Regions from separate parts of the Stenotrophomonas sp. YJH_SMC_20 genome, predicted to be linked through region 2. Evidence: riboswitches for the same ligand, from Rfam matches in the RefSeq annotation. Region 2 holds a riboswitch; the other holds the start of a gene.
The links. Region 2 has a riboswitch for glycine ahead of AC5P6A_RS13000 (trimeric intracellular cation channel family protein). Riboswitches for the same ligand answer to the same signal wherever they lie in the genome.
Positions count from the first base shown of each region.

Region 1: linked by a shared signal. The riboswitch ahead of gcvP (aminomethyl-transferring glycine dehydrogenase) and the one ahead of AC5P6A_RS13000 (trimeric intracellular cation channel family protein) in region 2 are both predicted to bind glycine.

Region 1 covers NZ_JCAFRG010000007.1:186,164-193,504, reverse strand. Annotated here, with positions in the region: gene AC5P6A_RS13885 (hypothetical protein) at 173-565, opposite strand; gene AC5P6A_RS13880 (siderophore-interacting protein) at 648-1,544, opposite strand; gene AC5P6A_RS13875 (multidrug effflux MFS transporter) at 1,686-2,912, opposite strand; glycine riboswitch at 3,212-3,314, shown strand; gene gcvP (aminomethyl-transferring glycine dehydrogenase) at 3,377-6,244, shown strand; gene AC5P6A_RS13865 (VOC family protein) at 6,328-6,738, opposite strand; gene AC5P6A_RS13860 (amino acid permease) at 6,881-7,341, opposite strand, start outside.
Region 2 covers NZ_JCAFRG010000006.1:246,207-253,547, forward strand. Annotated here, with positions in the region: gene AC5P6A_RS12965 (primosomal protein N') at 1-1,572, shown strand, start outside; gene AC5P6A_RS12970 (glutathione S-transferase N-terminal domain-containing protein) at 1,655-2,275, opposite strand; gene AC5P6A_RS12975 (hypothetical protein) at 2,355-2,546, shown strand; gene AC5P6A_RS12980 (NYN domain-containing protein) at 2,581-3,360, opposite strand; gene AC5P6A_RS12985 (FAD-dependent oxidoreductase) at 3,484-4,764, shown strand; gene AC5P6A_RS12990 (hypothetical protein) at 4,846-5,298, opposite strand; gene AC5P6A_RS12995 (GIY-YIG nuclease family protein) at 5,480-5,755, opposite strand; glycine riboswitch at 5,796-5,885, shown strand; glycine riboswitch at 5,899-6,004, shown strand; gene AC5P6A_RS13000 (trimeric intracellular cation channel family protein) at 6,087-6,704, shown strand; gene AC5P6A_RS13005 (hypothetical protein) at 6,771-7,341, opposite strand, start outside.

The sequences.
Region 1 (7,341 bases), on a different contig from region 2:
CGCCCCTGATGTAGCGCCGGGCCGCGCCCACGTGACCGGTGGGCGCCATTGCAGCGAACGCATCGCCATGCGCGCGGAGCCTTTCGCCAAGCAGTGAGAGTGATTCATGCCCGGCGGCTCTTCATCGCACCGCTGCGCTCGCCGGGCATGGCCCGGCGCTACCCACGGCGGATCAGCTGTTCTTCTTCGCTGCCATCGCCGCGGCCAGCTCGGCCTTGAACTCCTCGAAGGTCTGGCCCTTCTCCTTTGCTTCGGCCTGTGCGGCATCACGAAGTGCATCGGAGTACATCAGGCGCACCGGCGTGCCATTGCGTTCGTGCAGCTCACCGGCCTGCATGATCAGCGCCAGCACCTGCGCAGCGCTCTCGCTGTGGCCGGCGATGCGGCCATCCATGCCCAGCACCCATTCGCCATCGCGGCGAACGACACCGGCCAGCAGGGTGCGCTGCGCGTCGCGCAGTTCGGCATGCGGCTCCACCGGCGACGCCTGCGCGGCTGCCTTGTTGGCGGCCTTCTTTTCCTGGCGACGGCGCTGGTCGCGGCGGGTCTTGGAGCTGGTGGACATGGTGCGGTACCGCTGCGAAGGGGGCGCAAGGATAACGCACCCCGCCCGCAGCGCTGCTTCACGCGTGCTCGATCCAGCACGGTCAGTCCAGCACCTTGCCGTGCCGCCAGTAGCCCATGAAGGTGATCGCGCGGCGGTCCAGCCCGCAGTCGCGGACCAGGTGGCGACGGATCGCCATTACCGCCGCCGCCTCGCCTGCCACCCAGGCATACAGCGGCCCGGCCACGCGGGTATCGGCCTGCTCCCAGAGGATCTGCGTATCGACGTCGATCTCATCCGGCGCATCGCCGGCAGCCGCGCCCGGGGCCGCTGCCAACCGCGCCTGGACCGCCTGCAGCAACGGCTGTCCGTAGGCGGCCCGCCCGCGCGGCAGCCAGACCAGCTCGGCGCTGGAGGGCGCCTTCAGGTGCACGGCATCACCGGCCTGCGCCACCTCCAGCAGCGCCAGCGTGCGCGGCGGATCGACCATGGCCGCCAGTTCCTCGAGGATGCCGGCCACCGCCGGCAGCGCGGTTTCATCCGCCACCAGCAGCACCTGGCCGACTCCCATCGGCGGTTTCCATTCCCAGCCTTCGCTGCTGTCGGCACAGTCGGCATCGGGGGCCAGCAGCACTACGCGGTCGCCCGGTCGCGCGTGGATGGCCCAGCGCGAGGCCGGCCCGGTCTCGCCATGCAGCACGAAATCAACGTCGACCTCGCCCTGCTCGGCGCGCAGGTGGCGGATGGTGTAGGTGCGCATGGGCGGACGCTGGTCGTCCGGCAGCGCCCGGTAGCGCGGGTACCAGTCCTCGCCGCTGGGCACCGGCGGCACGTCCTGGCCGGGCAAGGGGAAGAATACCTTGATGCGCTGGTCCGGGCCTTCGGTCTTCATCCGCGCCACGTCGGCACCGGTGAATACCATGCGGTCCAGGGAAGGAGAAAGAACGCGGCGCTCCTTCAGCGCCACCTCGAACAGGCGGTAGGTCTGCTGCGCAGCCATGGGGGAACCTCATGCAACGACATCGGATCGGCTGGCTGTCGTGCATCCACGCACCGGCTGGCTGGAGTCCCCAGCCTAGTCCGGTCGTTCCTCGCCGCAAGCGTTACGGGCATCGCGGCGTACCCTACCCCTGCGCGCTGCTCAATCGCCCGTGCAGGCTGCCTGCGCCGCGCGCTCAAGCCGGTGCTCCCAGTACCAGAACACGAAGCCGGCGCCAAAGAACGCGGCCTGGCCCAGCGCCAGGTGCAGCGGGCTGGCACTGAGCAACGGCGACACCACGCCGGCCACCACGGTGCTGATCATCAGCTGCACGAAGGCCTGCAGCGACGAGGCCAGGCCGCGCTGGTGCGGATACATGTCCAGCACCGCCAGCGCCAGGATGGGGAAGATCAGCGCCATGCCCATGCCGCCCAGGAAGATCGGCAGCACTGCCCACGGCAACACGAACTGCGGCGACAGCGCCACGTAGCCGACATTCAGCAGCGCCGACAGCGCGCACAGGCTGAAACCGATGGCGACCTGGCGGGTGGGCGTGGTGTGCCCGGCCATGCGCCCGGACAGGAACGAGCCGGTGGTCATGCCGCCGATGGTGGGGATGAACAACCAGGCGAAACCGCCCTCGCCCAGGTGCAGGTGCTGCATCACGAACACCGGCGCCGACGAGATGTACAGGAAGATGCCACCGAAGCCGATGCTGCCGGCCAGCGCCAGGCGCAGGAAGCGCGGGTTGAAACCGATGCGCACGTAATCGCGCATCAACGCGTGCGGCGACAACGGCACGCGCGCTTCGACCGGATGGGTCTCCGGCAGGTAGCGTGCAGTGGCTGCCAGCAGGACCAGCGCGAACACCACCAGGAACCAGAAAATCAGCGGCCAGCCGGCGCCACTGAGCAGGATCCAGCCACCGATGATCGGCGCGATGGCCGGGGCGATGCCGAACAGCATCGACACCTGGCTCATCAGGCGCTGCGCGTCGTGGCCATGGTAGAGATCGCGGATCACCGCGCGGCCGACGATCATGCCGACACCCGCCGACAGGCCCTGCAGCGCGCGGAACGCCAGCAGCGTGGCCAGATCGGTGGACAGCGCACAGCCGACCGAGGCGCCGACGAACACCACCAGGCCACCGAGGATCACCCGCTTGCGCCCCCACGCATCGGACAGCGGGCCATGCGCCAGGCTCATCAGGCCATAGAACAGCAGGTACACGCTGATGGTCTGCTGCACCGCCACCTCGTCCACCGACAGGCGCTGCGCCAGCTGCGGGAACGCGGGGAAGATGGTATCGATCGAGAACGGGCCGAACATGGCCAGGCCGGCAAGCAGCAGGGCCATGCGGCGGGTGGAGGGAGCAACGGCGGCGGTCATGAAGGAAGCGTCCGGCAGGGCCATGCGCGGCACGCACGGCGGGCGCCGGTCCCGCTGCAACGGGGACGGCGCCAGATGAATTCGGGTATCCGCCCATCATAGGTGGGGATTGCGCCCGATGCCATGCAGCGGTGCACAAAACGCACGGCCGGGCCATCGGCCATTCAGCCGCGGGCCCGCGCCGGGGCGCGGCCAGCGGGCCCGCAACGGGCTATAATCGGCGGGCAACACGGTGGGAGAAGCGGAACACCGCTGCCGAAGGCGCAACGCCCGTAATCGCTCAGGCCCGATACCACCCGTAACAGAACTCTGGAGAGACCGGTTCGATCCGGCGCCGAAGGGGCACGAAGCCGCGGTTTTCCGCGCTTCCAAACTCTCAGGCAAAAGGACAGAGGGGCGCCCCGCAGACCGCCGACCGGCGGCTTGTGCCCGTGCGTGTGCCCTTTCCTGACGGATCCTTCGCCATGTCCCAGAACACCCCTTCCCTGCGTGAGCTCGAGCACCACAATGCGTTCGTCGAGCGCCACATCGGCCCCAACGATGCCGAGATCGCGCAGATGCTCGACGTCGTCGGCCACGCGTCGCTGGATGCGATGACCGATGCCATCGTGCCGGCCAAGATCAAGTCGCCGGCGCCGCTGGCGCTGCCGGAGTCGATGACCGAAGTGCAGGCACTGGCGAAGATCCGTGCGATCGCCGACAAGAACACCGTGCTGCGCAGCTTCATCGGCCAGGGCTACTACGGTACCCACACGCCGAACGTGATCCTGCGCAACATCCTGGAAAACCCGGCCTGGTACACCGCCTACACCCCGTACCAGGCGGAAATCTCGCAGGGCCGCATGGAAGCGCTGATCAACTTCCAGACCCTGTGCGCCGACCTGACCGGTATGGAGATCGCCAACGCCTCGCTGCTGGACGAAGCCACTGCCGCCGCCGAAGCGATGACCCTGGCCAAGCGTTCGGCCAAGTCGAAGTCGGACACCTTCTTCGTGCACGATGCCGTGCACCCGCAGACCCTGGAACTGCTGCGCACCCGCGCCGAGCCCATGGGCATCGTGCTGCGCGTCGGCACCCCGGCCGAGGCACTGGAAGCAGAAGCCTTCGGCCTGCTGCTGCAGTACCCGGACACCTTCGGCCAGGTCGGTGACTACAAGGCGCTGGTCGATGCCGTGCACGCACGCGGCGGCCTGGTGGCCGTGGCCACCGACCTGCTGGCCCTGACCCTGCTGGCTGCCCCGGGCGAATGGGGCGCGGACATCGTGGTCGGCAACAGCCAGCGTTTCGGCGTGCCGTTCGGCTTCGGTGGCCCGCACGCCGCCTTCATGGCCTGCCGTGACGCCTACAAGCGCTCGATGCCGGGCCGCCTGATCGGCGTTTCGGTCGATGCCCAGGGCAACCCGGCATACCGACTGACCCTGCAGACCCGTGAGCAGCACATCCGCCGCGAGAAGGCCACCTCCAACATCTGTACCGCACAGGTGCTGCTGGCAGTGATGGCCTCGATGTATGCGGTCTACCATGGCCCGGAAGGCCTGACCCGCATCGCCCGCCGCACCCACCGCCTGGCCGCCATCCTGGCTGCGGCACTGCGCAACGCCGGCGTACAGGTCGGTGGCGACTTCTTCGACACCCTGCACGTCACCGGCGTGCACGCCGATGAGATCCATGCCAAGGCACGCGCCGCCGGTTACAACCTGCGCGCGATCGACAGCGACTCGGTCGGCATCAGCCTGGACGAGACCGCCACCCGCGCCGACGTGGTCGCGCTGGCCGCCGTGTTCGGCGCGCAGGCCGACATCGATGCGCTGGACGCAAGCACCGCCGACGCGCTGCCGGCCGGCCTGCTGCGCCAGTCTGCGTTCCTGACCCATCCGGTGTTCAACACCCACCACAGCGAGCACGAACTGCTGCGCTACCTGCGTTCGCTGGCCGACAAGGACCTGGCGATGGACCGCACGATGATCCCGCTGGGCTCGTGCACCATGAAGCTCAACGCCACCGCCGAGATGATCCCGGTGACCTGGCCGGAGTTCTCGCAGATCCACCCGCTGGTGCCGGCCGACCAGGCGCTGGGCTACAAGGAACTGATCGACACGCTGGAAGCGATGCTGGTCGAATGCACCGGCTACGACGCGGTCAGCCTGCAGCCGAACTCCGGCGCGCAGGGCGAGTACGCCGGCCTGTTGGCGATCCGTGCCTACCACCGCTCGCGCGGCGAAGGCCACCGCGACATCTGCCTGATCCCGGACTCGGCGCACGGCACCAACCCGGCCTCGGCGCAGATGTGCGGCATGAAGGTGGTGGTGACCAAGACCGATGCCAACGGCAACGTCGACGTCGAGGACATCCGCCTCAACGCCGAGAAGTACAGCGACCGCCTGGCCGCGATCATGATGACCTACCCGTCCACGCACGGCGTGTTCGAGGAAGAGGTGGTCGAGATCTGCGAGATCATCCACAAGCACGGCGGCCAGGTGTACACCGACGGCGCCAACATGAACGCCCTGGTCGGCGTGGCCAAGCCGGGCAAGTGGGGTTCGGACGTTTCGCACCTTAACCTGCACAAGACCTTCTGCATTCCGCACGGCGGTGGCGGCCCGGGCGTCGGCCCGTGCGCGGTCAAGGAGCACCTGGCGCCGTTCCTGCCGGGCAAGCTGGGTGACAACGGTCCGGTCGGCATGGTCAGCGCGGCCAGCTTCGGCAGCGCCTCGATCCTGCCGATCAGCTGGATGTACATCGCGATGATGGGCCGCGAAGGCCTGCGCAAGGCCACCCAGGTCGCGCAGCTCAACGCCAACTACATCGCCAAGCGCCTGGCGCCGCACTTCAAGACGCTGTACACCGGCCGCAACGGCCTGGTGGCGCATGAGTGCATCCTCGACGTGCGCCCGCTGGAGAAGACCAGCGGCATCGGCGCCGAGGATGTGGCCAAGCGCCTGATCGACTTCGGCTTCCACGCCCCGACCCTGAGCTTCCCGGTGGCCGGCACGCTGATGGTCGAGCCGACCGAGAGTGAGTCGCTGCACGAGCTGGACCGCTTCATCAACGCCATGATCCAGATCCGAGAGGAAATCAGCGCGATCGAAGACGGCCGCCTGGACCGCGAGGACAACCCGCTGAAGAACGCGCCGCACACTGCCACCGCAGTGACCGCCAGCGAGTGGACCCACGCCTACCCGCGCGAACTGGCTGCCTTCCCGCTGGCCAGCCTGAAGCAGAGCAAGTACTGGCCGCCGGTGGCACGCGTCGACAACGTGTACGGCGACAAGAACGTGATGTGCGCCTGCATCCCGGTCGATGCCTACAAGGACGATGAAGTCGAAGCGTGATTGACGGAACGGCCCGCGCAAGCGGGCCGTTTTCGTTTACGGTAGCGCCGGGCCATGCCCGGCGAGCGCAGCGGCTGAACCGATCACGGATCCGGCATCTGCCCCAGGCTCAACTGCCACGACACCCCGAAGCGGTCCTGCACCCAGCCGTAGCGGTTGCTGAAATCGTACTCGCCCACCGGCATCAACCAATGGCCGCCCTCGCCCAGCACGCGCGCGGCGCGCTCGAACTGCTCGGCGCCGGAGCACTCGACGAACAGCGAGATCGACGGGCTGAAGGTGAAATCGTGCACGTCCAGGCTGTCAAAGCACAGGTAGTGGGTGCCACCGAGCAGGAAGATGGCCTGTCGGACCTGCCCGGGCACGCCGGCACCGGCGCCGTCCGGATGGCGCTGCATTGCCAGCAGGCGGAAATCGGCGAAGGCCTCGGCGTACAGGGCCAGGGCGGCCTCGGCCTGGCCGGTGAACATCAGGAAGGGGCGACTGCGCAGCATGCGGTACTCCCGGTCGACGGGCCGCTGGCGGCCCACCTGCGCACAGTGCCACGCGGAGTGTGTGCCTGTTGTAGAGCCGAGCCCATGCTCGGCTGGCGATCGCGCAAACAGCAGCCTCGACCGTAGGGTCGGCTCTACAGAATCACGCCTCGCGCATGCGCCGCGCGATGGCGCTGCCGGCGGCGATCGTGGCGGTCAGCGCCACCATCGACAGGAACTGCAGGCGGGTGTGCGACTCGCTCAGCAGCAGGCCGAAGATCAGCGCCAGGATCGCCAGCGCGCAGCAGGTCAGCCACGGGAAGCCCGCCATGCGGAACGGCAGCCGGGTACCCAGGCGATCCGCGCGGCGGCGCAACACCAGTTGTGAGACCAGCGACAGCGTCCACACCAGCAGGCAGGTCGAACCGACGATGTTCAGCAGCACCGGCAGCACCCGGTCCGGGAACAGCAGTTCCATCACCGTGGCGGCGAAACCGAACAGGACGCTGGCCAGCACGGCGATGACCGGCACCTGGCGCGGATCGGTCCAGCCCAGCACGGCCGGGGCTTCACGTCGCTGCGCCAGCGAATACATCATGCGCGAGGCGCCGTAGAGGTTGGCAT
Region 2 (7,341 bases):
GAAGCGGTGGCCGCCATCAACGCCGCCGAAGGCTTCCAGCCCTTCCTGCTGGATGGCGTGACCGGCAGCGGCAAGACCGAGGTGTACCTGCAGGCCATCATCCACTGCCTGGCGCAGGGCAGGCAGGCGCTGGTGCTGGTGCCGGAAATCGGTCTGACCCCGCAGACCCTGGCACGCTTCCGCGGCCGCCTTGGCATCGCCGTGCACGCATTGCATTCGGGGTTGAACGACAACGAGCGCGCGCGCGTCTGGGCTGCGGCTTCGCGCGGCGAGGCACGGGTCATCGTCGGCACCCGCTCGGCGGTGTTCACGCCATTGCCGCAGGCCGGGCTGCTGATCATCGACGAGGAACACGACGGCAGCTACAAGCAGCAGGACGGCATCCGCTATCACGCGCGCGCTTTCGCTCTGGTCCGGGCCAAGGCGCTCGGCATTCCGGTACTGCTCGGCAGTGCCACCCCTTCGCTGGAAACGCTGCATAACGCCTACGCCGGGCGCTACACCCACCTGCGCCTGAAGCAGCGTGCCGGTGATGCGCGGCCACCGCGTGTGCGCATCCTCGATGTGCGCAAGCGGCCGCTGCACGATGGCCTCTCGGCTGATGTGCTGGCCGGCATCGACGAGCACCTGCAGCGCGGCCAACAGGTGCTGGTGTTCAAGAACCGGCGTGGCTACGCGCCGGTACTGCTGTGCCACGACTGCGGCTGGACCGCACCGTGCAACCGCTGCGATGCACCGATGACCGTGCATGGCGGCGGCCGCCGCCTGCAGTGCCATCACTGCGGCGCGCGACAACCGGCACCGCTGGCATGCCCGGCCTGCGGCAGCCTGGCGCTGCAACCGCAGGGCATCGGCACCGAACGCCTGGAAGAGCATCTCACCGCGGCCTTCGCCGACCTCCCTGTGGTGCGCATCGACCGCGGCACCACGTCACGTCGCGATGCACTGGAACAGCAGCTGGCGAGACTGGGCGACCAGCCCGGCATCCTGGTCGGCACGCAGATACTGGCCAAGGGCCACGACCTGCCGAAGCTGACCCTGGTGGTGGTGGTGGGCATCGACGAAGGCCTGTTCTCCGCTGACTTCCGCGCCAGCGAGAAACTCGCGCAACAGCTGATCCAGGTGGCCGGTCGCGCCGGGCGCGCACGTGACCCCGGCGAGGTCTGGCTGCAGACCCATCACCCCGGGCATCCGTTGCTGGAAACCCTGGTCAGCGGTGGTTACCACCCGTTCGCACAGGCGGAGTTGAACCAGCGGCAAGCCGCAGGATTCCCGCCATTCGCGCACCTGGCGCTGATGCGCGCCGAAGCGCAGCAGGTGGAGCATGCCAATGCGTTCCTGATGGCCGCACGACAGTTGCTGGGCGAGCAGGACGTGGTCGAGGCCTACGGGCCGATGCCAGCACCGATGCCACGCCGCGCTGGCTACCAGCGTACGCAGCTGCTGCTGTCTGCCATGCAGCGGCCGCCACTGCATGGCGTGCTTTCGCAGCTGGTGCCACAGCTGTACGCGCTGCCGGAAGCACGCAAGGTGCGCTGGTCGCTGGATGTGGATCCAACGGACCTGTATTGATCCCGTAGAGCACTGCCGAGCATGGCTCGGCACTACCGTAGAGCCGAGCCATGCTCGGCTGCGTTTCAGCACCGGGCAGTGCTTACGTCAGCGGCGACATCACGCCGCGCTGGTAGGCCGGCCGCTCGCGCAGGCGGGCGTACCACTCGGCCAGGTGCGGCAGTTCCGGCCGCTGGATCGGCAGCTCGTACCAGGCGTAGATCAGCGAGCCCAGCGGAATGTCACCCATCGCGAACTTGTCGCCCGACAGCCACGGCTGTTTGGCCAGCGTGGCATCGGCCATCGCCAGGTAATCGCCGGCGCGCACGATCGCGGCATTGATCCGCGATTCGTCCCGGTCGGCCGGGGCGGTGCGCATGATGCCCCAGATCAGGTCGCTGTACAGCGGCGCCATCCGCGAGGTGCTCCAGTCCATCCACTTCTCGGCCTGGGCACGCTCCATCGGGTCTTCGGCGTACAGCGTGCCCAATGCGTAGCGTGCGCTCAGATAGCGCACGATGGCGTTCGATTCCCACAGCGGCAGGCCATGGTCTTCGATCACCGGCACCAGGCTATTGGGATTCATCGTCTGGTACTCCGGCGTCTGCGTGCCGCCGTGGCTGCCACCGACTTCGATGGATTCATACGGCAGGCCGATCTCCTCGGCGCACCACAGCACCTTGCGGACGTTACTGGAATTGCGGCGGCCCCAGATCTTCAACATTGCGGATTTCCTTGCCTGCAGCAGTGCGCCACGGTGGCGCGGAAACGCTACGATACGCCCATCCACAGGGAGAGACGACGTGACTGCATGGGATGCTTTGAACTACATTCTGCTGGCAGCAGGGCTGGGGATGCTGGTGCTGGGCTACCGCCGCTCCAATCGCAATCTGCTGCTGTGTGCGGGCCTGTTGCTGCTGGCCTTCAACGGCATTGAGGATTTCGCCACCGGGTTCGCCGACGGCTATGCGAATTCGGAAGCACGGGTGATCTGATTCGTTTGGGTGATGTGCCGGCCAGCGGCCAGCACTACCGGTTTTTCTTCGGCAGCGCGCGCACGTAGGACGACTTGCCGTCCTTCTTCAGTTCGAACAGGCCGATCGCCGCCAACAGGTCACTCAACTTCCCGTAACCATAGTTGCGCGGATCGAACGAGGCCTGGTTGCCGATCTGGCTGCCAACCGGCCCCAGATGCGACCAGCCGTCCTCGCCCTCGGCCGAGGACACCGCGCGGCGCAGCATCTTCACCAGCCGGGTGTCACTGCGCATTTCCGCACCGCTCTTGCGTGGCCGGGCATCGTCGTTGGCCACAGGCTCGTTCGAGGCCTGTTCGCTGGAAGCCTGTTCGGTATCCGGCACGCTGGCATGGGTCTGGCCCAGTGCTTCCAGGTAGGTGAATTTCGAGCACGCGTTGACGAACGGCTCGGGCGTTTTCTTCTCGCCGAAGCCGTACACCTTCACGCCATCGGTCAGCAGACGCATCACCATCGGAGTGAAATCGGCATCGCTGGAGACGATGGCGAAGCCATCAAGGTTGCGTGCGTAGAGCAGGTCCATGGCATCGATCACCATCGCCATGTCCGAGGCATTCTTGCCCTTGCTGTAGGCAAACTGCTGGATCGGGCGGATCGCATATTCGTGCAGCACCGCTTCCCAGCCCTTCAACCGCGGGCTCTTCCAGTTGCCATAGGCGCGGCGCACGTTGGCCACGCCGTAGCGGGCGACTTCCGCCAGGACCTCGTCGATCTTCGAGGCCGGCGCATTGTCGGCGTCGATCAACAGGGCGATGCGCTTTTCCGGTTCGCTCATGGGCTCCTCACGGGCCGTTGCCTGAACCCGAGTATCGCCGATCCGGGCAGGCGCTGACGTGACAGGTGGCCGCCGTGCGAAGATGCCAGGCGCTTCCCCCGATGCCCCCACTGGAGTGAGTCGATGAGTCGCGAGCGCGTTCCCCACCTGGTCGTTGTCGGCGGCGGTTTTGCCGGTCTCTGGGCCACCCGTGCCCTGGCCCGCGAGCGCATACGCATCACCCTGGTCGACCGCCGCAACCATCACCTGTTCCAGCCGCTGCTGTACCAGGTGGCCACCGCCGGCCTGTCCGCACCGGATATCGCCGCACCGCTGCGCCACATCCTCGGCCACCAGCGCAATGTGGAAGTGCGGCTGGGCGAAGTGGTGACCATCGACAAGCAGGCGCGGCAGATCCGCATGGCCGATGGCAGCACGCTGGACTACGACAGCCTGCTGCTGGCCACCGGTGCCACCCACGCCTACTTCGGCAACGACCAATGGGCCGATGATGCGCCCGGCCTGAAGACGCTGGACGATGCCATCGCGCTGCGCCGCAAGCTGCTGCTGGCGTTCGAGCGTGCCGAGGCCGAACCGGACCCGGCAAAGAAGGCGGCGTGGCTGAGTTTCGCCGTCGTCGGTGGTGGTCCCACCGGCGTCGAACTGGCCGGCACGCTGGCCGAGATCGCGCGCCACACGCTGCGCAACGAATTCCGCCACATTGATCCGGCCAGTGCGAAAGTGCGGCTGATCGAGGCCGGGCCGCGCGTGCTGTCCTCGTTCCCGGAAGTGCTTTCGCTGAAGGCGCGCCGGCAGCTGGAAAAGCTGGGCGTGGAAGTGCTGACCGGCACCCCGGTGAGCGACATCGACAGCCAGGGCTTCAGGCTCGGCGATCAGTTCGTGCCGGCACGCACGGTGGTGTGGGCCGCCGGTGTGGCCGCTTCACCGCTGGCGCGCACGCTGGAGGTGCCGCTGGACCGCGCGGGCCGCGTGCCGGTGCAACCGGACCTGACCCTGCCCGATCACCCGGAGCTGTTCGTGGCCGGCGACCTGGCCGCACTGAGCCAGGCCGACGGCAAGCCGGTACCCGGGGTGGCACCGGCCGCCAAGCAGATGGGCAAATACGTGGCCGAGGTGATCCGCGCGCGCCTGCACGGCAAGCCCGAGCCCGGCCCGTTCAAGTACGCCGACTACGGCAACCTGGCCACCATCGGCCGCATGGCCGCGATCGTGCACCTGGGCCGGCTGCAGCTTTCCGGCGTGCTGGCCTGGTGGTTCTGGCTGGCCGCGCACGTGTTCTTCCTGATCGGCTTCCGCAACCGCATCGTGGTGCTGCTGAACTGGGCCGTGGCGTACTGGAGCTACCAGCGCAGCGCGCGCATCATCTTCGGTGATGGCCAGGACGACCGGCGGCCGAAGCGGTAGGGCTGCACGCAGCGGGGTCGGATCCCTTTCCGCAGGAAAGGACTCTGACCCCGTCAACACCCTCCACGCATGGCGTCGGATCTACCGGTTCATCGGGCCACCGGACACCCACTGTTTCGACCCGGTCCGGCAGAAGTCCTCCTTCCTCGCGGTGTCGGCAATCTGCGAGGTACTCCAATGCCGGGTGATCCAGATCGTCAATGCGGTACCACTGAGATGCCAGCGCAGCATGCCGCGCTGCGGTTGCCGCCACAGGTGGCGCCGGGCAATCCAGAAGGCCTCACGCTCAACTTCAGGCACCTTCTTCATCACGTCCTTGTCGAAGAACTGGGCGGTGAAGCGCCAGGGGTTCATCGCGTGGTATCCCGCCCGTGGCTCACTGCTGCACGCAGCCACACCACTGGGCACACGGTCGGCCGGCTTCGGCCGACCGCCTGCCAATGCCAGCCCGAGCAGGTACAGCAGGCCAGGCAACAGCGCGATGCCGGCGACCAGCACGACGACGGAGATCCATGCTTTGCCGGCGGCGCGCATCGTTCACGGCGCCTTCGGTTTCGGGTACCACAGCGACGACAATGACCGACGGTCGTGCTGAAAAGCAAAGGTGGACATCCGGGTCTCCAGCGCTTGGCGCGGAGCGATCATCGCATGGCCCGGCAGCCCATCCACGCATGGCGTGAATCTACAGAAACCGGAGCCGAGCGTGGGCTCGGCTCTACAGAAGCGCAGGATCCGGGGCCTGCAGCCAGGCCAGCTTGCGTTCGCGCGGCTGCTGCTTGAGCTGCCATTCGGCCCGTGACGCGGCGGCCCGGTCCGGGTACTCGCGCACGGCCAGCACGCGCAGCGGTGGCCGCGCCCGGGTGTAGCGCGCGCCCTTGCCGGCCTGGTGGGCAGCGAAACGCGCGTCCACGTCGGTGCTGATGCCGGCGTAATAGCTGCCATCCCGGCATTCGAGCAGGTACAGGAACCAGGGGCGGAGGGACGGGGCCATGCCTGGATTATGCCGTGCTGCACTGCAGCGGATATACTGGCGCCCGAATGCAGGAGAGAGGCGCCGCGCTGGCGCCCGCCGAAGGCGCAGGCTCCCATGATCGCTCAGGCCGGTGGGCTGGAATCCCACCAACCATGCATTCGACTCGCCGAGCTGGAGAGAGGTCACCGGGCACGCCCGGGACGATCCGCCGAAGGGGCACGCGGCCCATGTCGCTGAACTCTCAGGCAAAAGGACAGCGGGAGCGGCACCGGTCATCGTCATCCCGTCATTGCGCAGGCGCTGGCGGTAGTCGCGCATGGCCGGCCCCACCGCGCCCGGAGCCTGTCCCATGCTGCTGTCCATCATCTACCTGATTGCCATTTCCGCCGAGGCCATGACTGGCGCACTGTCCGCAGGCCGCCGCCGCATGGACCTGTTCGGTGTGGTCATGATCGCCTGCGTCACCGCCCTCGGCGGCGGATCACTGCGCGACATCCTGCTCGGCCACTATCCGCTGGGCTGGGTGAAGCATCCCGAGTACCTGGGCTTCACCGTATGCGCGGCGCTGATCGCCACCTGGGTCGCACGTTGGATGCACCACTTCCGCCGCACCTTCCTGGTACTCGACGGCCTGGGCCTGATCGCCTTCACCCTGATCGGCTGCTCGATCGCGCGCGAGGCCGGCCATGCCATGCCCATCGTGCTGATTGCCGGCATGCTGACCGGCGCGTTCGGCGGCGTGCTGCGCGACATCCTCTGCAACGAGGTACCACTCATCTTCCAGAAGGAGCTGTACGCGATCATCGCGCTGCTGACCGGCGCGGCCTACCTGTTGCTGCTGCACTGGGGCGTGGCCGATGCCACCGCAATCCTGTGCTGCCTCGGCGGCGGCTTCGCGCTGCGCCTGCTGGCGATCCACTACCGCTGGGAAATGCCGAAGTTCGTCTATCACGACGAAGTGCATTGAACGATGGCGTGTTCGCCGGGCATGGCCCGGCGCTACAGAAGAGCGGTATCCACGCATGGCGTGGATCTAGAGCATGAACTTCATGGGGCTGCCCCCCGCGCGTATCCGCTCTGGATAGTCAGCCGACGGATACCGTTGGGGTCCGCATCCCCAATCGGCGCCGGAATCGTCGACTTCCAGCAGCGCAGGATCAATCCATTGGCACAAGTAGTCGCTATCAGATCGCCTATCGAAGCCCGGGCAGTTCACTTTGCCCTCCACGTCAATGGAGTTGTGGGTGCTGCCGAGGTAGCTAGCGGTCAGGTGCCCCGCCACTTGTGTGTAGGTGCCGGTCTCGAGGAAGGTCTGAACAGTGATGTTGCCACCTACGGACAGAATCCCATCATTGAGTGAGCACGCGTACAGATGATCGCATTCCAGCTCATCACGCACGAACACCCAACCACCACAGTCGAGATTCCGGGCCCTGAGGCTCCCCAGTACGATCACGCAGAGCGTCTCGCTCAGATCGTTCAGTATCAGCGTGCCGTCTGCGATCAGATCACCATCGACAATCACGCAGTCGGTCTCGCAGTCGGATTTCCAGTCGCCACCTAGCGTTGTCGCAGGCACTACTTTGAATGAAGGCTCGTAGTCA